3 regions of the Nonomuraea sp. NPDC003727 genome follow, and region 3 is predicted to be linked to each of the others. Evidence: riboswitches for the same ligand, from Rfam matches in the RefSeq annotation. Region 3 holds a riboswitch; each other region holds the start of a gene.
What was found. Region 3 has a riboswitch for cyclic di-AMP ahead of ACWDLG_RS42420 (CHAP domain-containing protein). Riboswitches for the same ligand answer to the same signal wherever they lie in the genome.
Positions count from the first base shown of each region.

Region 1: another riboswitch for cyclic di-AMP. It lies ahead of ACWDLG_RS36120 (C40 family peptidase); the one in region 3 lies ahead of ACWDLG_RS42420 (CHAP domain-containing protein).
Region 2: another riboswitch for cyclic di-AMP. It lies ahead of ACWDLG_RS09850 (D-alanyl-D-alanine carboxypeptidase family protein); the one in region 3 lies ahead of ACWDLG_RS42420 (CHAP domain-containing protein).

Region 1 covers NZ_JBSFNE010000019.1:19,379-27,096, reverse strand. The annotation lists gene ACWDLG_RS36145 (class I SAM-dependent methyltransferase) at 1-648, opposite strand, end outside; gene ACWDLG_RS36140 (MFS transporter) at 587-1,957, opposite strand; gene ACWDLG_RS36135 (hypothetical protein) at 2,039-2,896, opposite strand; gene serA (phosphoglycerate dehydrogenase) at 3,128-4,717, shown strand; gene ACWDLG_RS36125 (hypothetical protein) at 5,046-5,168, shown strand; gene ACWDLG_RS36120 (C40 family peptidase) at 5,386-5,874, opposite strand; cyclic di-AMP (ydaO/yuaA leader) riboswitch at 6,037-6,180, opposite strand; gene ACWDLG_RS36115 (3-isopropylmalate dehydrogenase) at 6,281-7,333, shown strand; gene ACWDLG_RS36110 (branched-chain amino acid aminotransferase) at 7,543-7,718, shown strand, end outside.
Region 2 covers NZ_JBSFNE010000003.1:233,565-241,282, forward strand. The annotation lists gene ACWDLG_RS09840 (PhoH family protein) at 1-224, opposite strand, end outside; gene ACWDLG_RS09845 (isoprenyl transferase) at 459-1,226, opposite strand; gene ACWDLG_RS09850 (D-alanyl-D-alanine carboxypeptidase family protein) at 1,457-2,371, opposite strand; cyclic di-AMP (ydaO/yuaA leader) riboswitch at 2,384-2,526, opposite strand; gene ACWDLG_RS09855 (amidohydrolase family protein) at 2,669-3,502, opposite strand; gene ACWDLG_RS09860 (hypothetical protein) at 3,645-4,130, opposite strand; gene ACWDLG_RS09865 (DUF692 domain-containing protein) at 4,139-4,975, opposite strand; gene ACWDLG_RS09870 (TIGR04222 domain-containing membrane protein) at 4,980-5,945, opposite strand; gene ACWDLG_RS09875 (phosphoenolpyruvate carboxykinase (GTP)) at 6,121-7,718, opposite strand, start outside.
Region 3 covers NZ_JBSFNE010000032.1:55,681-63,398, forward strand. The annotation lists gene ACWDLG_RS42395 (DUF6716 putative glycosyltransferase) at 1-1,165, opposite strand, end outside; gene ACWDLG_RS42400 (hypothetical protein) at 1,162-2,130, opposite strand; gene ACWDLG_RS42405 (aldo/keto reductase) at 2,200-3,024, shown strand; gene ACWDLG_RS42410 (Gfo/Idh/MocA family protein) at 3,116-4,075, shown strand; gene ACWDLG_RS42415 (SEL1-like repeat protein) at 4,056-4,496, opposite strand; cyclic di-AMP (ydaO/yuaA leader) riboswitch at 4,627-4,761, shown strand; gene ACWDLG_RS42420 (CHAP domain-containing protein) at 4,777-5,478, shown strand; gene ACWDLG_RS42425 (RNA 2'-phosphotransferase) at 5,710-6,249, opposite strand; gene ACWDLG_RS42430 (WD40 repeat domain-containing protein) at 6,312-7,310, opposite strand; gene ACWDLG_RS42435 (hypothetical protein) at 7,315-7,718, opposite strand, start outside.

The sequences.
Region 1 (7,718 bases), on a different contig from region 3:
GTAGTAGAAGTCTTCGCGCAGGACGTGGTGCTCCTTGCCCTGCGTCCTGTCGAAGGTGAAGTCGAACCAGCCGTCGGGCTTCATGACGCGGGTCACGTGCGCGAAGCACTCCTCGATCACATGCAGAGGGGAGTGGGAGAAGACGCTGTGGGCGTGGACGACGTCGAAGTACTCGTCCGGCAGGAACTCGAAGCGCAGATCGCGGACGGGGATGAGGTGGGGGAGCTTGCCCTGCAGGCCGTAGTCGGCCAGCGTCCGCTGGGCGGCGAAGAGGATGTCGGGAGAGATGTCGAGCCCGTAGTAGTTGCCGGGGGAGAGGTAGTCGATGAACAGCCGCCCGGCGCGCAGGTTGCCGCAGCCGATCTCCAGCATGCGGTGCTCGGGGCGCAGGCCGTGCGTGACGAGGTAGTCGAACTGCGTCTGGCCCAGCTTCAGCCACCGCTGCCTGCTCTTGGCGCCGACGGCGCGGTCGGGGTTGCGGCCGGTGTCGGAGCGCATCACGGCCCGGTAGTAGTCGACGTGGTCACGGGTGTGCAGCCGGAACCACAGGTCTCTGGTGAGCCGCCGCGCGTGGGGGAGGACTCTGTCAGGGTGCCGGAGGGCGTATCTCGCCTGATGTAGAAGACTCGAGCGGGTCATGCAGAACATGTTCCGCTGTCAATCGGTAACGGAACGTCATGAGGACGGCAAGAAAGATAATGGAGGCTGGCACGGCTGTTTGACCGAGGAGCACGGCGGTGACGGCCGATTCCGGCTGCGCCACCGGCCTGCCCGGATCGGACGGCACGAATCCACCCAGCGACAGCACCGCGCCGAAGATCAGCGCGCCGAAGGCGCTCACCGCGCTCTCGACCGCCGTCCACAACCCGGTGAACACGCCCGCGCGCCGCATGCCGGTCGTGGCGGCGTCGAGGGCGATCACGTCGGCCAGCATCGAGAACTGCAGCAGCTGGACGCCGGCGAACCCGATGCCCACCACCAGCAGCATGAGGTGCGCGAACAGGTCGCCGAACAGGGGCGTGGCGACCGCCGCCGCCGTACCGCAGGCGAAGACGAGGCCGGCGATGAGCATCGCCCCCCGCTTGTCGTACCGCTTGGACAGCTTCACCCACAGCGGCATCGTGAGCAGGATCGGCCCGATCAGCGCGGCGAACAGCGTGCTGGTCGCCTTGGGGTCGTCGAGAACGTAGGTGGCGAAGTACGGCGCCGCCGCCAGCATCACCCCGACGGCGAGGAACTGCGTGCAGCTCAGCGCCAGCAGCCAGCCGTACGACGCGTTGCCGCGCAGCACCGCGAACTGCGACCACAGCGAGCCGCCGTCGGGCTCGGGGGCGCCGGTCATGGGGGCGCGGGCCGTACCGAAGAAGGCGCCGAGCATGGCGGCCAGCATCACGATCGCGATGGTGACGCCCATCAGCCGGTAGCCGGCCGGCGTGCCGCCGTCGCCCTGGCTGTTGACGATGGCGGGTGCGACGACGCCGCTGATCACGGTCGCCGCGCCGATGAAGACCATCCGCCACTGCAGCAACGCGGTCCGCTCGTGGTAGTCGCCGGTCATCTCGGCGGGCATCGCCTTGTACGGCACCTCGAACAGCGCGTAGGCGGTGGCGGCGACCAGGAAGACCGCCGCCACGTAGACGGCGGCGGGCGTGCCGGTGAGCGGGGGGCCCGCGAACAGCGCCGCGAAGGCGAGCGGGAGCGTGCAGGCGCCCGCCAGCATCCACGGCCTGCGCGGTCCCATCCGTGACACCGTACGGTCGGACCACCGGCCCACCAGCGGGTTCACGACCAGGTCCCACGCCTTGGGCGCGGCCACGACCAGGCCGGCGAACCACGCGGGCACGGCCAGGAAGTTGGTCATGTAGTAGAGCAGCAGCAGTCCCGGCACCGCGGCGTAGGTGGCCGTGCAGAACGAGCCCACGCCGTACCCGAGCCGCACGCCGGTGGAGACGATCACGCCGCCAGTCAAGCCGACCGAGCTCTTGCTCGGTAGGCCCAATCAGTCCGTGACGTCCGCGCTCTTGCTCGGTAGGCCCAATCAGTCCGTGACGTCCGCGCACACCACGTGCGCGCCCAGCTCCACCATCCTGCGCTCGCTACGCGCGTCGGCCACCCGGGCCATGAGGATCGGCGCCTCGCTGGCCGCCAGCTGCGGCAGCCTGGCGCGAACCCCGCGGTGCAGGTCGCGGACCACGTCCTCGGCGGCCGACATGTGGACCTTGACGTGCAGCATGATGCCGGGGGCGCCCGAGGCCGTCCGCGCCTCGGAGATCCACACGTGGTGGACCAGCGGGTAGTCGGACAGCAGCAGCACGATCGCGCCGCGCAGCGCGGGCAGGATCGGGTGGGTGCACCGGCGGTAGCCGGGATCCACCTGCTGCATGGGCCCCGACAGGTGGGGGCGCGGCGCGGGGATCCACGACTGCGGCGCGGGCGCGACCTGCACGGGCGGCGCGCTCTGCAGCACCGAGCCACCGGTCGAGACCGCGGCCATGGCCCCGGTCGCGTACGCGGTGGGCATCGCGCCGGACAGCACCGGCTGAGATCCCGTCCGCGTCGAGACGAGGAAACGCTGGAGATCCTCGATCGGTACGGCTGCCGCGGCCGGGCCTGCGGCGTCGATCACGATCTCCCGCACGCCGGTGACGCGCTGGATGTCGAGGATGGTGTCGGCGTCGCAGGCCGACAGCGAATGGCCGCCCCGGTGCCGTGCGTAGGTTTGGGGCCCGGTATAACCGAGCAGGACGCGGTCACCGACCTGGGTCGTGCCCAGGACGACGGAGCGGTCAGGGCGCACGGCGACCAGGATTCCCCTGTCGGCGAGTGCGGCCAGCAGCAGGTGCGGACTGCCGTGCTGGACGAGCACGTCGGCGAGAGCGGGGTTCCCGATGCTCATAGGGTGAACGATAGGTAGTAGCCCACGGCTTATCAGGCTAATAGCGAAGAAATCTCCCGATCAAGACAAAGTTGGCTGCGGTCGGGATGAGTTCCCGGGGGGTGGGTACCGGGCTCGCCCAGATCCTGAGACCCTCGTGAATGCGTTCACAAGCCTAGATAGACTCAGAGAGATCCGAGGGGCCCGCTGACGTGTCCCTCAGCCCGTCGCATGCCCGAAGGATCCATCACAGTGAACAAGCCCGTCGTTCTGGTCGCAGAGGAGCTGTCGGAAGCAGGTCTCGCGGTGCTCGGCGCCGACTTCGAGGTCCGTCACACCGATGGCGCCGACCGCTCGCAGTTCCTGCCCGCGCTCGCCGACGTGGACGCGCTCATCGTCCGTTCCGCCACCCAGGTGGACGCCGAGGCCATCGCCGCGGCGCCGAAACTGCGCGTCGTCGCCCGCGCGGGTGTCGGTCTCGACAACGTCGACGTCGAGGCGGCGACGAAGGCCGGCGTCATGGTCGTGAACGCGCCGACCTCCAACATCACCAGCGCCGCCGAGCAGACGATCGCACTCATCCTCGCCAGCGCCCGCAACACCGCGCAGGCCCACGCCGCGCTCAAGAACGGCGAGTGGAAGCGGTCCAAGTACACCGGCGTCGAGCTCGACGAGAAGATCGTCGGCATCCTCGGCCTCGGCAAGATCGGCCAGCTCGTGGCCCAGCGGCTGCAGCCGTTCGGCGTCGAGCTGATCGCCTACGACCCCTACCTGCCGCCGGCCCGCGCCGCGGCGATGGGCGTCAAGCTGGTCAGCCTCGAGGAGGTCATCAGGACCGCCGACTTCATCACCGTGCACCTGCCGAAGTCGAAGGAGACCCTGGGTCTCATCGGCGACAAGGAGCTGCACGAGGTCAAGCCGTCGGTGCGCATCATCAACGTGGCCCGCGGCGGCATCGTCGACGAGGCCGCGCTCTACTCCGCGATCAAGGAAGGGCGCGTGGCAGGCGCGGGCCTGGACGTGTTCGCCAAGGAGCCCTGCACCGACAGCCCGCTGTTCGAGCTGGACCAGGTCGTCGCCACCCCGCACCTCGGCGCCTCCACCCACGAGGCCCAGGAGAAGGCCGGCACCCAGGTCGCCCGCAGCGTCAAGCTGGCCCTCGCCGGCGAGTTCGTGCCCGACGCGGTCAACGTCCAGGGCGGCGTCGTCGCCGAGGACGTCAAGCCGGGCCTGCCGCTGGCCGAGAAGCTGGGCCGCGTCTTCACCGCGCTCGCCGGTGAGACCGCCACCAAGCTCGACATCGAGGTCCGTGGCGAGATCGCCGCGCAGGACGTGCGGGTGCTGGAGCTGGCCGCGCTCAAGGGCGTCTTCACCGACATCGTCGAGGACGCCGTCACCTACGTCAACGCGCCGCTGCTGGCCAAGGAACGCAGCCTGACCGTCGAGCTGGTCACCAGCTCCGAGAGCCCCGACTGGCGCAACGTCGTCGGCGTGCGCGGTGTGCTGGCCGACGGCCGCACCGTCTCGGTGTCGGGCACGCTGTCGGGGCCGCGCCAGATCACCAAGATCGTCGAGGTCAACGGCTACGAGATGGAGATCGAGCCGACCGACCACCTGGCCTTCTTCACCTACACCGACCGGCCCGGCATCGTCGGCGTCGTGGGTCACCTGCTCGGCGAGAAGGGCATCAACATCGCCTCCATGCAGGTGGCGCGGGACGTCAAGGGCGGCAAGGCGCTGATCGCGCTGACCGTCGACTCGGCGATCCCGTCGGACGTGATGGACCAGATCGTGGCGGAGATCGGCGCCGACAGCGGGCGCTCGGTCGACCTGTCCGATTGACGCTTCCCATGGAGAACGCCCTTCCGCCGCTCGGCGGGAGGGCGTTCTTTCTTTCCGCTGCCGTCTCGCATCGTGAGATATTCGGACGTCCAACGAGACAGCCTGGACCGTGCCAGGTACTTTGGTAGGGATGCGCTGGGTACTCGTACTTATTACCTGCCGCGACGGGGCCTGTTAGGGCAGGTCGACTACCCGTCGCGGTGAGCGGCGTTGCGTCGGCCTTAAGTCCCCTTTCGTCCGGTCCGTGATCCGGACCGCACGAGACCAGGCCCGGTCGGATTCGCGACCGGGATCCGACGTCCGATTTCACTCGCGTCCGCGAAACGAGATGAGCCACGTGTACGACATGTATCCATGGAACCGCGCCGACGACCACGAGGAAGAGGCCGCGCAGGCCCTCCAGACCGCCCTGGACCGCAGGGACAACGGCGGTTCCCCCTTCCCCGGCTGAGCGGGACCGCCCCTTTCCCCGCTGGGCGGGACACCACCCTTCCCCCGCTGGGTGGGACCACCCTTTTCCCCTGGGGGCGCCGGCCGGCTTCCCCCGTTGAGCGGGACCACCCGGTGGAGGTCCCCCTGCTCCACCGGGGAGACCCCGGATCCCCCTCCGGGCGCGCGTCAGCCCGGAAACCGCCTCCGGTTCCCGGGCTGACGCGCGCTCCGACGGGTCAGAACGTGGCTCGTAGCCCCACGGGCGCGGACGAGGACTTCGCCTCGACGAGTCGCGCCTGCTGCTTCACGCCCTTGGGGTCGGGCCGTACCGCGCCGACGAACGCCTGGCGCCGCCACGCGCTGAGCTTCTCCTCCTTCACCACGTCACCGCTGTGCGGCGCGTGCACCATGTAGCCGGGCTTGGAGATCATCCCGACGTGGCCCAGTCCGCTGAAGAAGACCAGGTCGCCGGGCTTCAGGTTGTTCCACGTGATCTTCTTGTCGTACGCCTGGTACTGGTCGGCGGCCACGCGAGGAAGCTCGATCCCCGCCTTCTTGTAGGCCTTCATCGTCAGTCCTGAGCAGTCGTAGCCGTTCGGCCCGGTGCCGCCCCAGACGTACGGCGTGCCCCGCTTGGCCATCGCGAAGTCGAGCGCGATCTGCCATGCGGGCTTGGGTGCCTTCTCGAGCTGGGCCTTCTTGATGTCCGCTCCGGTGAGGGTCACCGTACGAGCGGGGTCGTCCTGGACGGGCCGGTCGGTGCCGGGTTCGGCCGTGACCGGCTGCTTCAGGGCGGGGGCGGGGGCGGCCGACGCGGGGGAGGCGGCGGCGATACCTGTGGCGAGGAGGCCGCCGACGACGGCAGCCGTGATGATGCGAGACAGGGGAATGTCCTTCCACGGGGCCGACCGGGTTAGCTGACGGGCTCGGGCGTGGAAGCCGCCCTACGGCATGGGGGTGCCGATTCGCCCCAGGGGGAATGGGTCCCCGGCTCCGTGCGAACGTCGCACCGGATTAGGCTGGCCGAGACTCTAACGAAAGGGTCAAAAGACCGCAAACACGACAAAACGCCGTGTCCGGAAAGTGAGATCAGGTGTTCGCCAGCCGAGACGACCCGGTAAGGTACCGGCCATGGAGTCGCGCAACATTCGTCTGGCCGTCATCCCCGGTGACGGGATCGGCACCGAGGTCGTCGCCGAGGGGCTCAAGGTCCTGGAGGCGGTCGGCGCCAAGATCGAGACCACCCACTACGATCTGGGCGCCACTCGCTACAACGCCACCGGCGAAACCCTGACCGACGAGACCCTGCAGGAGCTGCGCGGCTACGACGCCATCCTGCTCGGCGCGATCGGCGACCCCAGTGTCCCGCCGGGCGTCCTCGAGCGTGACCTGCTGCTGCGGCTCCGCTTCGAGCTCGACCACTACGTCAACCTGCGTCCGGTGAAGCTCTTCCCCGGCGTGACGACCCCGCTGGCCGACACCCGCCCCGAAGACATCGACATGATCGTCGTGCGCGAGGGCACCGAGAGCCTCTACGCGGGCGCCGGCGGCGTGCTGCGTCGCGGCACCCCGCACGAGATCGCCACCCAGGAGTCGCTCAACACCGCCTTCGGCGTCGAGCGCGTGGTCCGCTACGCCTTCGCCAAGGCCGCCGAGCGCCCCCGCAAGAAGCTCACGCTGGTCCACAAGACCAACGTGCTGACCTACGCCGGCGACCTGTGGATGCGCACCGTCAACCGGGTGGCCGCCGAGTTCCCCCAGGTCACGACCGACTACCAGCACATCGACGCGGCCTCGATGTTCTTCGTCAGCCAGCCCGAGCGCTTCGACGTGATCGTCACCGACAACCTCTTCGGCGACATCATCACCGACATCGGCGCCGCCATCGCCGGCGGCATCGGGCTGGCCGCCAGCGGCAACATCAACCCCGACCGGACCGCGCCCAGCATGTTCGAGCCGGTCCACGGCAGCGCGCCCGACATCGCCGGCCAGGGCAAGGCCGACCCCACCGCCACGATTCTGTCGGTGGCCATGATGCTCGACCACCTCGGCCTGACCGAGGAGGCGGCCCGCGTCGAGCAGGCCGTGGCCGACGACATCGTGGAGCGCCTCACCGGACGGGCCGGCCGTACGACGCACGAGATCGGTGACGACATCACCGCACGAGTAGCCGGCGGCGCCTGACCGCCTGCCACTCCAGCACCATAGGCGGCCTGGCGCCCTTCGGCCGGGTCCATACTGTCCGGGATCCGGCGAGCGCGTAGCCGCCTGGATACCACAATCAGCGCCTGGCGGCTCGCGAGAACGCCAGGCGTTTGCTGTAAGTTCCCGTTACCCGGTTCATCGCAAAATGGACTCAGGGCAAATCTCGCGGAAAGAGAAGGATTTCTGTCATGACCACCGCTCAGAAGCTCAGCTTCGATGTGCAGCTCTCCGACCACGCTCGCACCGCTGCGGAGCGCGAGCAGGTACTGGCGAACCCGGGGTTCGGACAGACCTTCACCGATCACATGATCTCGATCGACTACACCGAGGGCAGGGGCTGGCACGACGCGCGGCTCACGCCGTA
Region 2 (7,718 bases), on a different contig from region 3:
CCGTGCTGCACCCGCAGGTCGTCGAGGTAGCGCAGTGCCTTGCGTGCGAAGTAGCCGAGCTCGGGATGGTGCCGCTTGGCCTCCAGCTCCGTGATCACGACGATCGGAAGGACGATCTCATGCTCGGCGAAGCGGGTCATCGCCGCCGGGTCGGCGAGCAGGACCGAGGTGTCCAGCACGTAGGTGCGCTTGGTGGTGGAGTTGTTGCTCGAGGACACTGCCACACGTTCTCCCCCGGGCGCCCGTGGAAGGGGCGCCCTGCAGACGAGGCGGGAATTCGGACCGGGCCCGCGCCCCGCGTGGGGCGCCGGGTACCGGCCCCCCTCGGCAGGTCAGTGCGCAAAGGCGGGCCCTCTCCGGAGTGACCGGCCTGTGGTCGGCCACTTCCAACGTTAGGTCCTGGATACCCGCCGCCGAAGCGGCCAAGCGTCTGTTCACGTGCTGTTCGTGAACATGTCTCAGGAGCCGTAACGCCGGTGTCTCGCGGCGTAGTCGCGCAGCGCCCGCAGGAAGTCGACCCTGCGGAAGTCAGGCCAGTAGGCCTCGCAGAAGTAGAACTCGGAGTGGGCGCTCTGCCAGAGCAGGAAGCCTGACAGTCGTTGCTCGCCCGACGTCCTGATGAGGAGGTCGGGATCGGGCTGACCGCGAGTGTAGAGATGCTCCGCGATGTGCTCCACATCGAGGACCTCGACCAGGTCCTCGATGCTCGCCCCCCTACTTGCGTGCTCCTGGAGGAGTGAGCGCACCGCATCGGCAATCTCACGTCTTCCTCCATACCCAACCGCAACGTTCACAATCAGCCCGGGACGGTGCGATGTGGTTTCTTTCGCGGTTTTCAGGACATTCGCCGTCTGGTCGGGGAGGAGGTCGAGCGCGCCGACGGGGATGATGCGCCAGCCCTCGGCCACGAGCTCCTGGGTGACGTCCTCGATGATCCTCAGGAGCGGCTCCAGCTCCTCCTTCGGCCGGTTGAGGTTGTCGCTGGACAGCATCCAGACCGTGACGACCTCCACGCCCGCCTCACGGCACCAGGTGAGCAGCTCCGAGATCTTGTCGGCGCCCTTCCTGTGTCCCTTGCTGACGTCGCGCATGCCCATCGCGCGCGCCCAACGGCGGTTGCCGTCGATGATGACCCCGACATGGCGGGGGAAGTCGCCGCTGTCGGCGGACAGCTTGGCCTCCAACCGGCGCTCGTACAGCCGGTAGACCAGATCGCGCAGGCCCACGGAGTTCCTCCCCAGCGGTGCTGTGCCTTAGTGGTCGACTCACGACCTAACAGGCAATTATCACCGCCTTTCGAGACTGCTGGCCCCCTTAGGCGGATTCCTGGCGAGCTGTCGGCGATCCGGTGCCGCCTCCAGCGCCACGGTGGAACCGTCCGGCCCGCTCGCCACATCCGTCGCCGCGGGCGGTGGTCGGACGCGGCGGGACCATGGGGGCGCGTGCGCCCCGCCGGTCAGAGCCTGCCGCTGGTCGCCGCCCAGTCGACAAGCGCCTCGGCGGTGTCGAAGCGGCGGCTGGAGCTGGACTCTCCCAGGATCACGCCGACCAGCCGATGGCCGTCACGCTCGGCCGCGAAGGCGAGGGTGTAGCCCGCGGCGCGCGTGAAGCCGGTCTTCAGGCCGACGGCGCCCGGCGTGCCGAGGAGGCGGTTGGTGTTGCGCCAGGAGTAGGCGCCGTGCTCCGCCGTCTCGGGGAGCGAGCGGTACCGGGTGGAGCCGACCTTCTTGATCGTCTTGTTGTCCAGCGCGGCCTGGGCGAGCCGTACCTGGTCGCGCGCGGTGGAGTAGCCGCCGCCCTTGGCGGGCATCCCGTCGGGGTTGACGTACAGCGAGTCCTTCATCCCGAGCGCGCGGGCGTTGGCGTTCATCTTCGCCGTGAAGGCGTCGACACCGGGCCCGTACGAGCGGGCCAGCGCGTGGGCGGCGTCCGCGCCGGAGGGCAGCATCAGGGCGTAGAGCATCTCCTCCACGGTGAGCCGGTCGCCGGCGCGCAGGTACGCCACGGAGGCGCCGCCCTTCGAGGCGTAGCGCACGTCAGCGGAGGTGACCTTGACCACGTCCGTGGGCTTGGCCTCCTTCAGCACGGTGTAGGCGGTCATCACCTTGGTGATGCTGGCCACCGGCATGCGCCGATCGGCCTTCTTGCTGAAGTAGACCTTGCCGGTCCTGGCGTCGATCAGGTGGGCGGCCCGGCCGAGCACCGCCGGGGCGTCCGCGGCGGCGGCCGGAGCGTGGGTCCGGGAGACCGGCGACACGACGCCGGGCTGGGGGGCGGCCTGCGCACCGGTGGCGACCGCGGTCACGGAGCCAGCGGTGATGACGGCGCCGAGCAGCGCGCGTCCCAGCCGGTAGGTGAGATGCGTGGGCATGAAGGGTCTGCTCCTTGGCTTCCATGCCGCCTACCGGGTTAGCTGACGGGTTCGGGCTGGGAAGTGCCCTACGGGCGCCGCTGAGCGGGCGCTCGATTCACCCCAAGGGAAGTGGGTCCCCGGCTCCGTGGATACGGATTCGGCGGCCGCGCGTCCGGCGGACTGGCCTGAGATGACGCGCGGTCCGGGCAATGAAACGGCAACGAACATGTCACAGCTCGTTGCACAACGGCCCAAAAGTAGCAAAATAGCATAAACCACGCAAATAGCCGCGAACCTCCGGCCTGCGACGGGCCGCTACATCGCGCTCAAGCCGTAGAAACGGGCGGCGTTCCCGCCGAGCACCTTGTCGCGGTCGATCCCCCCGAGAAGCGCCCCGTACACCGTGAAGACCGTCCGGTAGTCGGCCGCCAGCAGCGAGACGGGCCAGTCGCTGCCGAACATCAGCCGGTCCGGCCCGAACACCTCGACCGCGTGCTCCACGTAGGGCCGCAGGTCCGCCACGGTCCAGCGGGCGTGGTCGGCCTCGGTGACCAGGCCCGACACCTTGGCGTACACGGTGGGGCAGGCGGCGGCGGCGCGCAGCAGCGACGCCCACGGCTCCAGCTCACCGGCGGCGATCCTGGGCTTGGACAGGTGGTCGATGACGAGGTTGAGCGTGGGGTGCCGCTCGGCGATCGTGACGACGTGCTCCAGATGCCGGGGCAGCAGCGAGACCACGTCGAACGGCACGCCCGCCTCGGCCAGCAGTCCGAGCCCGTCGAGCACCGCTTCCCCGATCAGCCAGTCGGGATCGGGCTCGGTGTGGATGAGGTGCCGGACGCCGACGAACTTCGGATGTCTGGTGTAGCGCTCGAGCGCTCGGGCGGCTTCCTCCGGGCGGTCGAGGGGCACCCATCCGACGACCCCGGCGATGAAGTCGTGGGCGTCGGCGTGGGCCAGCATGGCGTCGGTCTCCCAGAAGGAGTCGTCGGCCTGGACCACGACCGTCCGGTCGACGCCCGCGGCGGCCAGCTCGGGCGCCAGGTCCGCGGGGCCGAAGGTGCGGTGGATCGCCGGCAGGTCGGGAGTGGGCCAGGAGTAGGCGCCGGTCTCCAGGTTCCAGAAGTGCTGGTGGGCGTCGACTATCACGCGGCAAACATAGGATGTCTGGCCGACCTCGGCAAGAGCTCCCCGGGACTCACCGCGGCCCCAGGAAGAACGGCAGGACCGAGGCTCGGGCCGCTGCGAGGCGAAGGGTGGCCGACCCGCACTGTGGGGGGTGTCCCCCGGTTCAGCGGCGGCGCCAGGGGAACGGCAGGCGCCCGCGGCGGCGCGGTGGCGGGTCGTGGAGGATCCCTCGGGCGCGCAGCCAGTCGGCGAAGTCGTCGGCGTCGGCACGGTAGCGGGCCGGGGGCTCGGTACGGGCGGCGGCGTAGGCGGCGAACTCGGCCACCAGCGCGGCCCCCGCTGCCGCGGCGGCGTCGGGGCGCAGCCTCGCCACGATGCCGCGCCGCTTGGCGAGCAGGCTGCGCGCCTGGACGGCCAGCCGTACCTGGTCGAATCCGGCGGGCGGGGCGCCACCCGCGACCAGCGCCGCGACCACGCTCGCCTGCGCCTCCCCCAGCCGCGCCCTGACGTCCTCCAGCGACCGCTCGGGCCCCGCGGCACCCCGCGACAGCTCCCCCGACACTCCCGACACCTCCGTCACCTCCTCCGGCCCGGCCTCCCTCAGCGCCTGCGACCCGCTCCCCGCCTGCACGCTGCCGTGACCCTCCATGCCCGGTCCTACGAGGTCGCCAGGCGGCGGGCGCCCGCGGCCATGGCCGTGCGGATGCGGTCGAGCTCGCCGGCCAGCGCGGCGTCGCTCGGGTAGTGGTCGTCCCACTCCAGCAGGACGCCCGGCGGCGCCACCCGGGCGCACAGCTCCTCCAGCACCTCCAGCACCTGCTCAGGGACCGCCTGCGCGTGCGTGTCGTGCCAGACGCCGTCGTGCAGGTGCCCGCCGGCCACGTGCACGTAGGCCAGCGCGGCCAGCGGCAGCGTGTCCAGCGCCGCGACCACGGACAGGCCGAGGTTGACCTGGTTGGTGTAGAGGTTCGCGACGTCGACCAGCAGCCCGACCCCGGTGCGCGCCACCAGCTCGCCGAGGAACTCGGCCTCGGTCAGCTCGTCCTCCGGCCAGCCGAAGATGGCCGCCACGTTCTCCAGCGCCAGCGGGACGGGCAGCGCGTCCTGGGCGCGTCTGATGTTGTCGGCGACGACCACGAGCGTCTCGCGGGTGCGCGGGACCGGCAGCAGGTGCCCGGCCTCCATCCCGCCCCCGCGCACGAACGCCAGGTGCTCGCTCACCAGCGGCGCGTCGAGCGCCTGCGCGCAGGCCGCCAGGTGGGCCAGGCGCGCGGGGTCCGGCGGGGTGGCGTCGCCGAGGCCGAGGCCGACGCCGTGCGGGACCACGGGGACGCCTCTTTCCCTCAGGACGCGCAGCGACTCGGGCAGCGCGGCCGGCCTGATGTTCTCCGCGACGATCTCGACGAAGTCGACGTCGGGCAGGCGCTCCACCGTCAGGTCGATCTCCGGCCGCCAGCCGATGCCCACGCCGAGCCGGCCGTCCATCGGGCGCATCCCGTCACCCGCCGCCGCAGCCGCCACCGCACCCGCCGCCGCAACCGGACCCGCCACTACAACTGGAGCCGCCACAGCTGGAGCCGCCGCCGTCGGAGGAGGAGCCGAAGTCGCCGCCGCCGTGGAGGGTGTCGGAGCCCGACCCGCCGCCGCAGGACCCCGAGGCGCAGCTCGATGACGAGACGGCCTTGTGCTTCTCGTCCAGTTCGTCCCTGAGGGTCGCGTCGTCGAGCTCGCTCAGGCCGTACAGGGCGACGGGCACGCCGATGGCGAAGGCGAGGTCGGGGGCGGCCGCCCCGCGCACGTGCCGCTGCTCGGCACGGAGCAGCTCCGCCTGCCCGGCACGGCTGAGGATGTTGGTGAGGGCGCGTCGCTGCCGCCGGGCGACGATCCGGCCGGCCAGCCAGACGATCGCGCAGATGAGCACCGTCGCCACCGAGAGCGGCTCGACGGGCACGGCGCCGGCGACGAGCATGACCGCCGTGAAGATCCCGAGTATGGCCGCGAGGCCCGACAAGCCGCTCACGCGGGTCAGATGGGTACGGACCGGCACCAGCGAACCGTCGGGCACGAGCAGGCCGGCCCCCATGAGGTGGTGTCGCAGGTCGTCCATGGCGGGGCCGGTGCCGACCTCGTGGCGCAGCGCGTGCACCGGCATGCCGCCGGGCAGCACGGCCACGGCGGCGAGCACGGCCCGCTCGACGGGATCGGCCGAGTCGGCTCCCGCCACGGGGTGCACCAGGCCGCCGCGGGAGACGCGCAGCGCGCCCGCCCTGGCCAGGAGGGCGATCGCGGTGTTGACGACCCGCAGGGGGCCGCCGGCGAGGTAGGCGAGCTCGTAATGGCCCAGATCGCCGCCGGCGTGCGCCGCCACCTCCCGGACCCTGGCGTGCTCCCGCAGGAGCGAGGACGTGGTCTTCGCGACCGCGACGGCCAGCAGTAACGCGAGAAAGAACAGAACGAATGCCATGTACTGCCCCCTGAGGGAAGGACGACGCCCGTGTGCTTATGAGACGCGTGGCGTCCCCTCAAAAGTTTCCCTCAGTTCGGGCACGCGCAGGAAGAGCGCAGGCATATGCCGCGTGGCACGCGGAGGAACCGTCCACCGCCATGCCGGGCCGTCCCCGCCCGGCATGGCCTCGACATCACAGCCGGTCGAGGAGCGCCTCGTACTCGGCCCACAGCTCCTTGGGCAGGTGGTCGCCGAACTTCTCGAAGTGCGCGGGGATCAGTGCCGCCTCCTGGCGCCACACCTCACGGTCGACGGTGAGCAGCGTGCGCAGGTCCTCCTCCGACAGGTCGAGCCCCTCGGTGTCGAGCTCCCTCGGCAGCAGCCCGATCGGCGTCGGTACGGCCTCGGCCTCGCCGTTCAGCCGCTCGACGATCCACTTCAGCACGCGACTGTTCTCGCCGAAGCCCGGCCAGATGAAGCGGCCGGCGTCGTCCTTGCGGAACCAGTTCACGTAGTAGATGCGGGGCAGCCGCGCGTCCTCGCGGCGGCCGACGGACAGCCAGTGGCCGAAGTAGTCGCCCATGTTGTAGCCGCAGAACGGCAGCATCGCGAACGGGTCGTAGCGCAGCTCGCCGACCTTGCCCTCGGCGGCGGCGGTCTTCTCGGAGGCGACGTTGGCTCCGAGGAAGACGCCGTGCTGCCAGCTCAGCGACTCGGTGACCAGCGGCACCGCGGTGGCGCGGCGGCCGCCGAACAGGATCGCCGAGATGGGCACGCCCTTGGGGTCCTGCCATTCGGGGGCGATGGTCGGCGCCTGGGACGCCGGGGTGGTGAAGCGGGCGTTCGGGTGGGCGGCCGGCTCCTCGGAGTCGGGCGTCCACGAGCGGCCCTTCCAGTCGGTGAGGTGCGCCGGCGGCTCGTCGGTCAGCCCCTCCCACCACACGTCGCCGTCGTCGGTGAGCGCGACGTTGGTGAAGATGCTGTTGCCCCACAGCGTCTTCACGGCGTTGGCGTTGGTGGTCTCGCCGGTGCCGGGCGCCACGCCGAAGAAGCCGGCCTCCGGGTTGATGGCGTACAGCCTGCCGTCCTCGCCGAAGCGCATCCAGGCGATGTCGTCGCCGATCGTCTCGACCTTCCACCCGGGAACGGTCGGCTGGAGCATGGCGAGGTTGGTCTTGCCGCAGGCGCTCGGGAAGGCGGCGGCGATGTAGCGGGTCTCGCCCGTGGGCGGGGTCAGCTTGAGGATGAGCATGTGCTCGGCCAGCCAGCCCTCGTCGCGGGCCATCACGCTGGCGATGCGCAGCGCGTAGCACTTCTTGCCGAGCAGCGCGTTGCCGCCGTAGCCGGAGCCGTACGACCAGATCTCGCGGGTCTCGGGGAAGTGGCTGATGTACTTGGTCGAGTTGCACGGCCACGGCACGTCCTGCTGCCCCTCGGCCAGGGGCGCGCCGACGGAGTGGACGGCCTTGACGAAGTCGCCGTGCTCATGGTCGCGCTTGCTGCGGCCTTCGTTGGCTCCTTCGTCGCTCTCTTCGGCCTTTCGCGCCGCTCCACGCTGCTCGATCAGGCGCAGCGCCTCAGCGCCCATCCGCGTCATGATCCGCATGGACACCGCCACGTACGGCGAGTCGGTGATCTCCACGCCGAGCTGGGAGATCTCCCCGCCCAGCGGTCCCATGCAGAACGGCACGACGTACATCGTCCGCCCGCGCATGCAGCCCTTGAACAGCTCACCGAAGGTCGCGCGCATCTCGGCGGGCGCGATCCAGTTGTTCGTCGGGCCCGCGTCCT
Region 3 (7,718 bases):
TGAACGACTTGATGTACCTGCGGACCCTGCGCTTGGCGCGGTAGCCGGCCCGCAGCACCTGCGGCGGCACCTCCACGCGCAGGCGGGCGCGGCGGCGCGCGGCCACGTGCTCCGGCCCGTCCAGCAACGACCTGGCCGGTGTGCGCGGCCCGATGACCAGCGCGGTGAGCAGCGCCACCCAGTCGCTGCGGTTGGCGGGGTGGAAGTAGTTCTCCGCGCACCAGGCGGGCGACGGCGAGCGGAAGGCGCCCTCCGCGACCTCGTCGAGCGTGCCGAGGACGTCGCTGCCCTCGAACACCAGGTTGATCATCTCGGCGCTCACCCCGAAGTCCGACAGCACCAGCAGCGGCACCCGCTGGGCGATCGCCTCCAGCGCCGCGGTCGAGCTGACGGTGACGAACCCGGCGGCGTGCGCGAGGTGCTCGTGCATCGGGCCGGCCGCGAAGCGGACGTCGCCGTCGAGGCCGAGCTCCCGCCACAGCCGCTGGTAGTGGTAGCGCTCGTTGTGGGTCTGCCGCTCGTCCTCCAGCGCCCGCAGCTTGACCACGACATCGAGGTCAGGCCGGGCGGCGGCGAGCGTGGCCAGCGCGCGCAGGATCGTCTCGCGGTCCTCGCGCCGCCGCGGCACCTTGGCCTGGGTGGCGAACACCACCCGGTTGCCGCCCTCGACGGGGGGCACGTCACGCAGGAACGGCAACCTGGCCAGCCCCACCGCGCCGCCCCCGCCGAGCCGGGCGGCCAGCGCGCCGAACTCGGCGACCTCCCTGCCGCTGTGCACGACGAACAGGTCGCAGCCACTGCGGAAGAGCCAGGCCTTCTCGGTGGCGGGGACCGAGATGCCGGGCAGTCCCGTGACGAAGACGGGTCGCGGCCGCAGGCCGTCGAGGACCTCGGCGACCAGCACGTCGACGACCGGTCCCGTGCACGCCACGAGGATCGCGTCGGGCCGCAGCCGTTCGGCCGCGCGCCTGAGCGCCCGCGCCGACAGCACGGGGACGGCCGAGGACCGCGTCCCGGCGACCGCGGCGGCGATCTGCTCCGGTGAGGGGGTGATCGGGGTGCGCACGACCGCGAGCTCCGTCACGCAGTCGGCGGGCAGGTCGTCCAGGAGACTGGCCGCCCACTTCAGGTACGAGTCGGAATCGGCCAGAGCCAGGACCTTCAACTGGGTACTCCCGAGAACATCTGCAGGTGGGATCGGAGGGATGGCGCCGCGCGGCTGGTCCACCAGTCGTCGGGCACGTGCACGGGCTCGACCGCGACGCCGCGCGGGCTGAGCAGCACCCGCAGCGAGCTGATGGCGGTCGAGGGGAGGCTGACCACGCGCTGCTCGGCGGACAGGCCGCGCAGGGTCAGCTCGGCTGGAACGCCGGGGGCGTGGACGGTGATGCCGGGCCGCTCGCGGATGAGGGCCAGGTCGACGGGGTCCTCGCGGCGGTGCGGGTAGTAGGCCAGCGGCTCCTCGGCCGCCAGCTCCGTCAGCCAGCGCAGGTAGCGCTCGCGGTGCACCAGGCCGTTCCTGACCAGGGAGGTGCCGAGCACGACCGTCCGCTCGGAGGGGCCGGGCGTGCTCATCGGCTGCGCGCGCAGCCAGTCGAAGTCGTGGCCGGCCAGCTCGACGCCGGCCTGCCGGACGGCCGCCGCCAGCTCGCCTGGCACGGGAAGGGCCGTGAACACCGACAGCGCGCCCTTGCGGGCGGTACGGCGCAGCCGTCCGGCCGCCAGCAGGCCGAGCGTGGTGCGCCAGGCGCTCGGCTCGGCGCGGGCCCGCAGCAGCGGCCTGGCGGGGCGGGCCGACAGCAGCTCCAGCAGCCGGATCGTGGCGAGCCCGTCGTCGACGATCACGACGCGACCGGGGCGGATCATGACCCAGCGCAGCTGGACCCGGCCGGAGAAGGCGTCGCCGACGGCGTTGAGCGTGCGGGGCATGCGCTCGCTGGGTTCGGCCAGCTCCAGCCCGCGCGGCAGGTCGAGCCTGAGCAGTTCCCGCCTGGTGGTGGCCAGCGGGCGCAGCCCGGCGCGCGGCACCACCAGCGTCCGGTCTCCCAGCAGCCCGGCGTGGTGGGCCTCGACGGCGCAGAGCATCTGAAGTGGCGACTCCACCCAGGCCACGGATTCCTGTTCGTTCACGACACGCGCCACGGTAGGACGCCCACTCGAAGTGCCAGCCAACGCGACGTTAACAATGGAGAGATGAACATGAACTCGCTGCTGCTCAACACCGACGGCGTGCAGATACCGCAACTCGGCTTCGGCGTCTGGCAGGTTCCCGACGACGAGGCGGAGCGGGCCGTGTCCTTCGCCATCGAGGCCGGCTACACCAGCATCGACACCGCCAGGCTCTACTTCAACGAGGAGGGCGTGGGCCGGGCGATCGCCCGCGCGGACGTTCCGCGCGAGAAGCTGTTCATCACCACCAAGCTGTGGAACGACGACCACGACAGGGCCGAGGCGGCCTTCGAGGCGAGCCTGTCCCGGCTGGGGCTCGACCAGCTCGACCTCTACCTCATCCACTGGCCCGTCCCCGCGCAGGACAAGTACGTCCAGGCGTGGAAGTCGATGGAGCGGCTCTACAAGGACGGCAGGGTGCGTGCGATCGGCGTGTCGAACTTCACGATCGCCCACCTCGAGCGGCTCATGAACGAGACCGAGATCGTCCCCTCGATCAACCAGATCGAGCTGCACCCCCGCTTCCCCCAGCCGGAGCTGCGCGCCTTCCACGAGGCCAACGGCATCCTGACCGAGGCGTGGAGCCCGCTCGGGCAGGGCAGGGGGCTGCTCGACGATCCGGCGCTGGCCACGCTGGGCCGCAAGCACGGCAAGTCGCCCGCGCAGGTCGTGCTGCGCTGGCACGTCCAGCTCGGCAACGTGGTGATCCCCAAATCGGTCACCCCTTCGCGGATCAGGGAGAACATCGACGTGTTCGACTTCACCCTCGACCCGGAGGACATGGCGGCGATCGGCGCGCTGAACACCGGCACGCGCCTCGGTCCCGACCCCGCCACGTTCAACTGGATGGGCTGACATGACCGAACGGGCACGGCCCGCGCCGCCGGCGCGGGCCGTTCGCATGTCCGAGATAAGGGAGGATTGATCGCGGAAAGGGAGGTTCGTCATGCGTGAGTTAGCGTGGGGCATCGCGGCCACGGGCGGGATCGCCAGGACGGTCGGCGCGGTGATCGCCGCGGAGCCCGGCATGCGGGTGGCCGCGGTCGGCTCCCGCGACCAGGGCAGGGCCGCGGAGCTGGCGGCGGAGCTCGGCGCGGACGCGGCCTACGGCTCCTACGCCCAGCTGTGCCAGGACCCCGCCGTCGACGTGATCTACGTGGCCACCCCGCACGCCCAGCATCTGGAGGTGGCCGAGGCGGCCATCGCGGCGGGCAAGGCCGTGCTGTGTGAGAAACCTCTCGCCGCGAGCGTGGCCGACGCCGAGCGGATGGTGAAGCTGGCCAGGCAGGCGGGCGTGTTCCTGATGGAAGCGATGTGGATGCGCTTCAATCCCCTGATCAGGGCGCTGCTGACGGAGGAGAGGTTCGGGGAGCTGCGCTCGGTGCAGGCCTCGTTCGGCTTCGTCCAGCCTTACGCGGCCGAGCACCGGCTCTGGAACCCCGCGCTCGGCGGCGGGGTGCTGCTCGACCTGGGGATCTACCCGTTCGGGCTGGCGCAGCTGCTGCTCGGCGAGCCGGCTGAGACGCATCTCACCGGATCGCTCGGCCCCTCCGGCGTGGACGCCGAGGTGGCGGCGCTGCTCACCTACGCGGGCGGCACCAGGGCGCTGGTCGAAACCTCGCTGCTCAGCCCGCTGGCCAACACCGCGACCGTGGTGGGCACGGGGCTGCGGGCCGACATCGCCGCGCCGTTCTGGGCGCCGCGGCGCATCGTGCTGTCGGGGCCGGGCGTGGATCCGGAGGAGCTCGTCCTGGACCCCGCCATGAACGGCTACGCCGAGGAGGTGCGCGAGGTGCGCGCCGCGCTGGCCGAGGGCAGGACGGAGAGCTCTGTCATGCCGCTGGACGAGAGCCTGGCGATGATGCGGATGCTGGAGGACGCCAGGGTCAGGCTAGGCGCTCGGTAGCGCGGGCCGCCGCCTCGGCGTGGCCGGAGCCCGCGGCCGCCCGGAAGTGGGCGCGGGCCCGGTCGGGGCGGCCCTCCCTGCCCTCCAGCAGGCCGAGGTTGAACATGGCGCGCGGCGCGGCCTCCTCGTGGCCGGTTTCGATGGCCCTGGCGTACCAGCGCCGGGCCGCGTCGGTGTTGCCGCAGCAGTCCTCCAGGACGCCGAGGTTGAACATCGCCCTGGGTGTGCCGGCCCTGCCGTACCAGTGGCGGGCCGCGTCGAGGTGGCCGCTCTCGTCCTCGATCAGCGCGAGGTTGAAGGCCGCCCGCTGGACGGCGGCCGGATGGCCCGATGCGATCGCCAGGAGATACCATCGCCGGGCTTCGTCCGGACGGTGTCCGTCTTCCCGCAGCCCCCTGTTGAACAGGTCCTGTGGCGACATGACCTGACCGTAAATGATCGCCGGACCTTTATCAATTTGTAAGCTACTTGCCTCGTGTATTACCTTAGGCTCACTCAAGGCATAAACCGGGCATTCCGGACATTGCCTGTCATTGCAATCATCACAGGTTCGCCTGTGACCGCTGAATCCGCACCTTGCGGAACCGGGGACCCACTTCCTCTGGGGTGAATCGGCACACCGTGCCGTAGGGCAGCTTCGCGTCCGAACCCGTCAGCTAACCCGGTAAGCGGCAGGAAGCTAGCAAGGAGTTCCCCTTCCCATGGCAAAGCCCAGCCGTAGCCGTGCCCCGAAGCTCACCTACGCGCATGCCGCGCTCGGCGCCGTCGTCATCGCCGGCTCGTTCGTTCCCACCGCCGCCCAGGCCGAGAAGCTCCCGCTGTCCGAGAGCCAGCGGGTAGCCGTCCTCGCCAAGGCGCCCAAGGAGGAGGCCGGCAGGCCCGCCGCCGCCAGACCGGAGGCCAAGGTCATCCCCTCCGCCACCGTCGTTCTCACCGAGGCCAAGAAGCAGGTCGGCGTCAAGGAGAACTCCGCGGGCGGCGGAACCAAGTTCCAGAACTGGTACGTCGGATCGCAGCGCGCCAGGGAGACGGTCGTCAGGGACGGCGGCGACGTCAGCGCGTACGCCAACGCCCCGTGGTGCGCGATGTTCGTCTCGTGGGTCGGTGAGATGACCGGCGCCCGCACGCAGGTCGGCTGGGACGCCTACACGGTGACCCACGCCAAGTGGTTCAAGGCCAACAAGCGCTGGGGCACCGCGCCCAAGCCTGGCGCCGTCGTCTTCTTCGCCTGGGACGGCAGCAAGAGCCTCGACTCCATCGACCACGTCGGCTTCGTCGAGAAGGACAACGGCGACGGCACGATCAGCACGATCGAGGGCAACACCGGCAACGGCGCCGTCGAGCAGCGTGTCCGTCCGAAGTCGCAGGTCGTCGGCTACGGCTACCCCAGCTACGGCGGCTGACGCTTCCCCTTCCCCCGCATTCCCCCCGGCCCTGTCGCCAGGACGGCCACGCGCCGCTCCGGTGACGGGGGCCACCCACGGGCTCGGGCCGGTCCCCTCGGACCGGCCACCCCGTTCCCCCCGCAGTACGTTCCCCCGCAGAACGTTCCCCCGGGCCGCGACGGCGCCGTCTCAGCGCGCGCGCCCTCCGGCCACCCGCAGGACCCTCGTCCATCCCCCTGTCTGCACCGATCAGTCGGGGAACCGCAGGTAAGCAGCCGGCACGGCGTCGGTGAGCCACACCCCGTTGGCGCTGACCACGAACTCGTAACCGGCCGTGTGCATCGCCCGCGCGTCGACGACCAGCACCACCGGGACGCCGCGCCGGGAGCCGACCCGCACCGCCGTCTGCCTGTCGGCCGACAGATGGACGTGCCTCCTGGTCATCGGCAGCAGGCCCGAGCGCCTGATGGCGGCCAGGTTGCGCCCGACGGTGCCGTGGTAGAGGACGTGCGGCGGCTCCACCGGCGCCAGTCCCAGGTCGACGGGCACGGAGTGGCCCTGGCTCGCCCTGATGCGGTCGCCGTTGATCGCGTAGCGCCGCTTGTCGTTGTCGGCCACCACCGTGTCGAGCTCATCCCTGGTGATGGGGAAGCCGTGCCTGGCCGCGGCCGCCAGCAGCTCGTCGATCGGCACCCAGCCGCGCTCGTCCAGCGTGATCCCGATGGCGGCGGGGTCGTGGCGCAGGTGCCTGGCCAGGTACTTGGAGATCCGCACGGTCCTGTCGGTCATGCGGGCATTGTGCCGACCGCCCGCCGTACCCGGCAAAGGGGGTACGGCGGGCGGGGCCGCGCTCAGCCGCCGCAGGCGGCGAAGACGAACGTGTCCGTGAGCATCGAGTAGCTGTCGCGGACCCTGGTCGCGCCCGAGGTCACGTCGTGCTGCAGGACGGTCATCCTGGTGGCCTTGCCCGTGGGGTACTGGGAGACGTGCAGGGTCACCTGGTTGTCGCCGGTCCAGTCGAGCTTGTGGACCGTGCCCTCCTTGGGCAGCTTGATCGCGTGGCCTCCGACGACCTGGCCGTCCGCCAGGTCGTAGAGCTTCACCTTGGTCCCCCCGACCAGCACCGCGATCGTCCTGCCGTCGGCGTGCAGCGCGTGCGGGCCGTTGGCCGACACCAGCTGCGGCGGCGTGTCGCTCAGCAGCCGCCGGCCCGCCAGATCGTAGACGTGCATCTCCAGCACCGACTCCGCGCCGTCCATGGTGGCCAGCACCTTCTCCCCGTCGCCGCTGAAGCCGACGAAGACGCTGTTCCTGGGCAGCGTCCCGAGCCTGGCGCCGGTCGCGGTGTCGAACACCTGCGCCCTGCCGGCGACGACGGCGAGCCTGGCCCCGTCGTCGGACAGCTGCAGCGTCACGTCGTACTGGCTGGTCCTGGGTGGCAGCGCGTCCTTCGGCAGCACGCGGACACCGCCCTTCACGGTGCGGACGGCCAGGTGGCCGGCCTTGGCGAAGTAGGCGACCCGGGTGCCGTCGCCGGAGACCGCGACGGGCGCGACGGCGTAGTCGACAGGCTTGCCGTCCGCGCCCAGCGCGCGCAGCTGCGCGTCCTTCAGCGGCGTGACCTCGCCCTTGTGGGAGACCAGCCGCCAGGTGCCGCAGGGCACGACGGTGCCGTCCTTCTGCGGGCAGCCCTGGGCGGAGGCGTAGCGGATGGCGTCGCCCCTGCTCTGGGCGTGGTCATGTCCCCGGTCGTGACCCGGCGCCTGACCGGGGCCGGCGACCGCGGCCTGGCCCGGCACGCCGAGCACCGCCAGGGCGACGGCGACGGCCGCCAGGATCCTGAGCTTCATCTCGTCACTCTCCCGCCGTCATCCAGGCGTGCTGCCTGGCGGTGAACGTGAAGGTCTCCACGGGCTTGACCGCGCCCGTCGCCGTGTCGACGGTGAGCACCCGTACCACCGTCGGCTTGTCGTCCCCGCCCGACTGCGTCTTGACCGTCAGCCGGTCGGCGCCGCTCCACTGGACGTGGTAGACCTCGCTGCCCTTGGGCAGCGGCACGTCGACCGCCGCGGCCAGCCGGTCCGTGCTCAGGTCGTACAGCCGCAGCCTGGGCTTCTCCCCCGCGAGCACCGCCACCGTGCGGCCGTCGGCCGCCAGCGCCCGCGTGGCGGCGTTGATCACCACCTGCGGCGGGACCTGCGCGAACCTGCTGCCGTCCAGCCCGACGGCGAGCAGCGTCGTGGTGTTGTCGTTGTTGT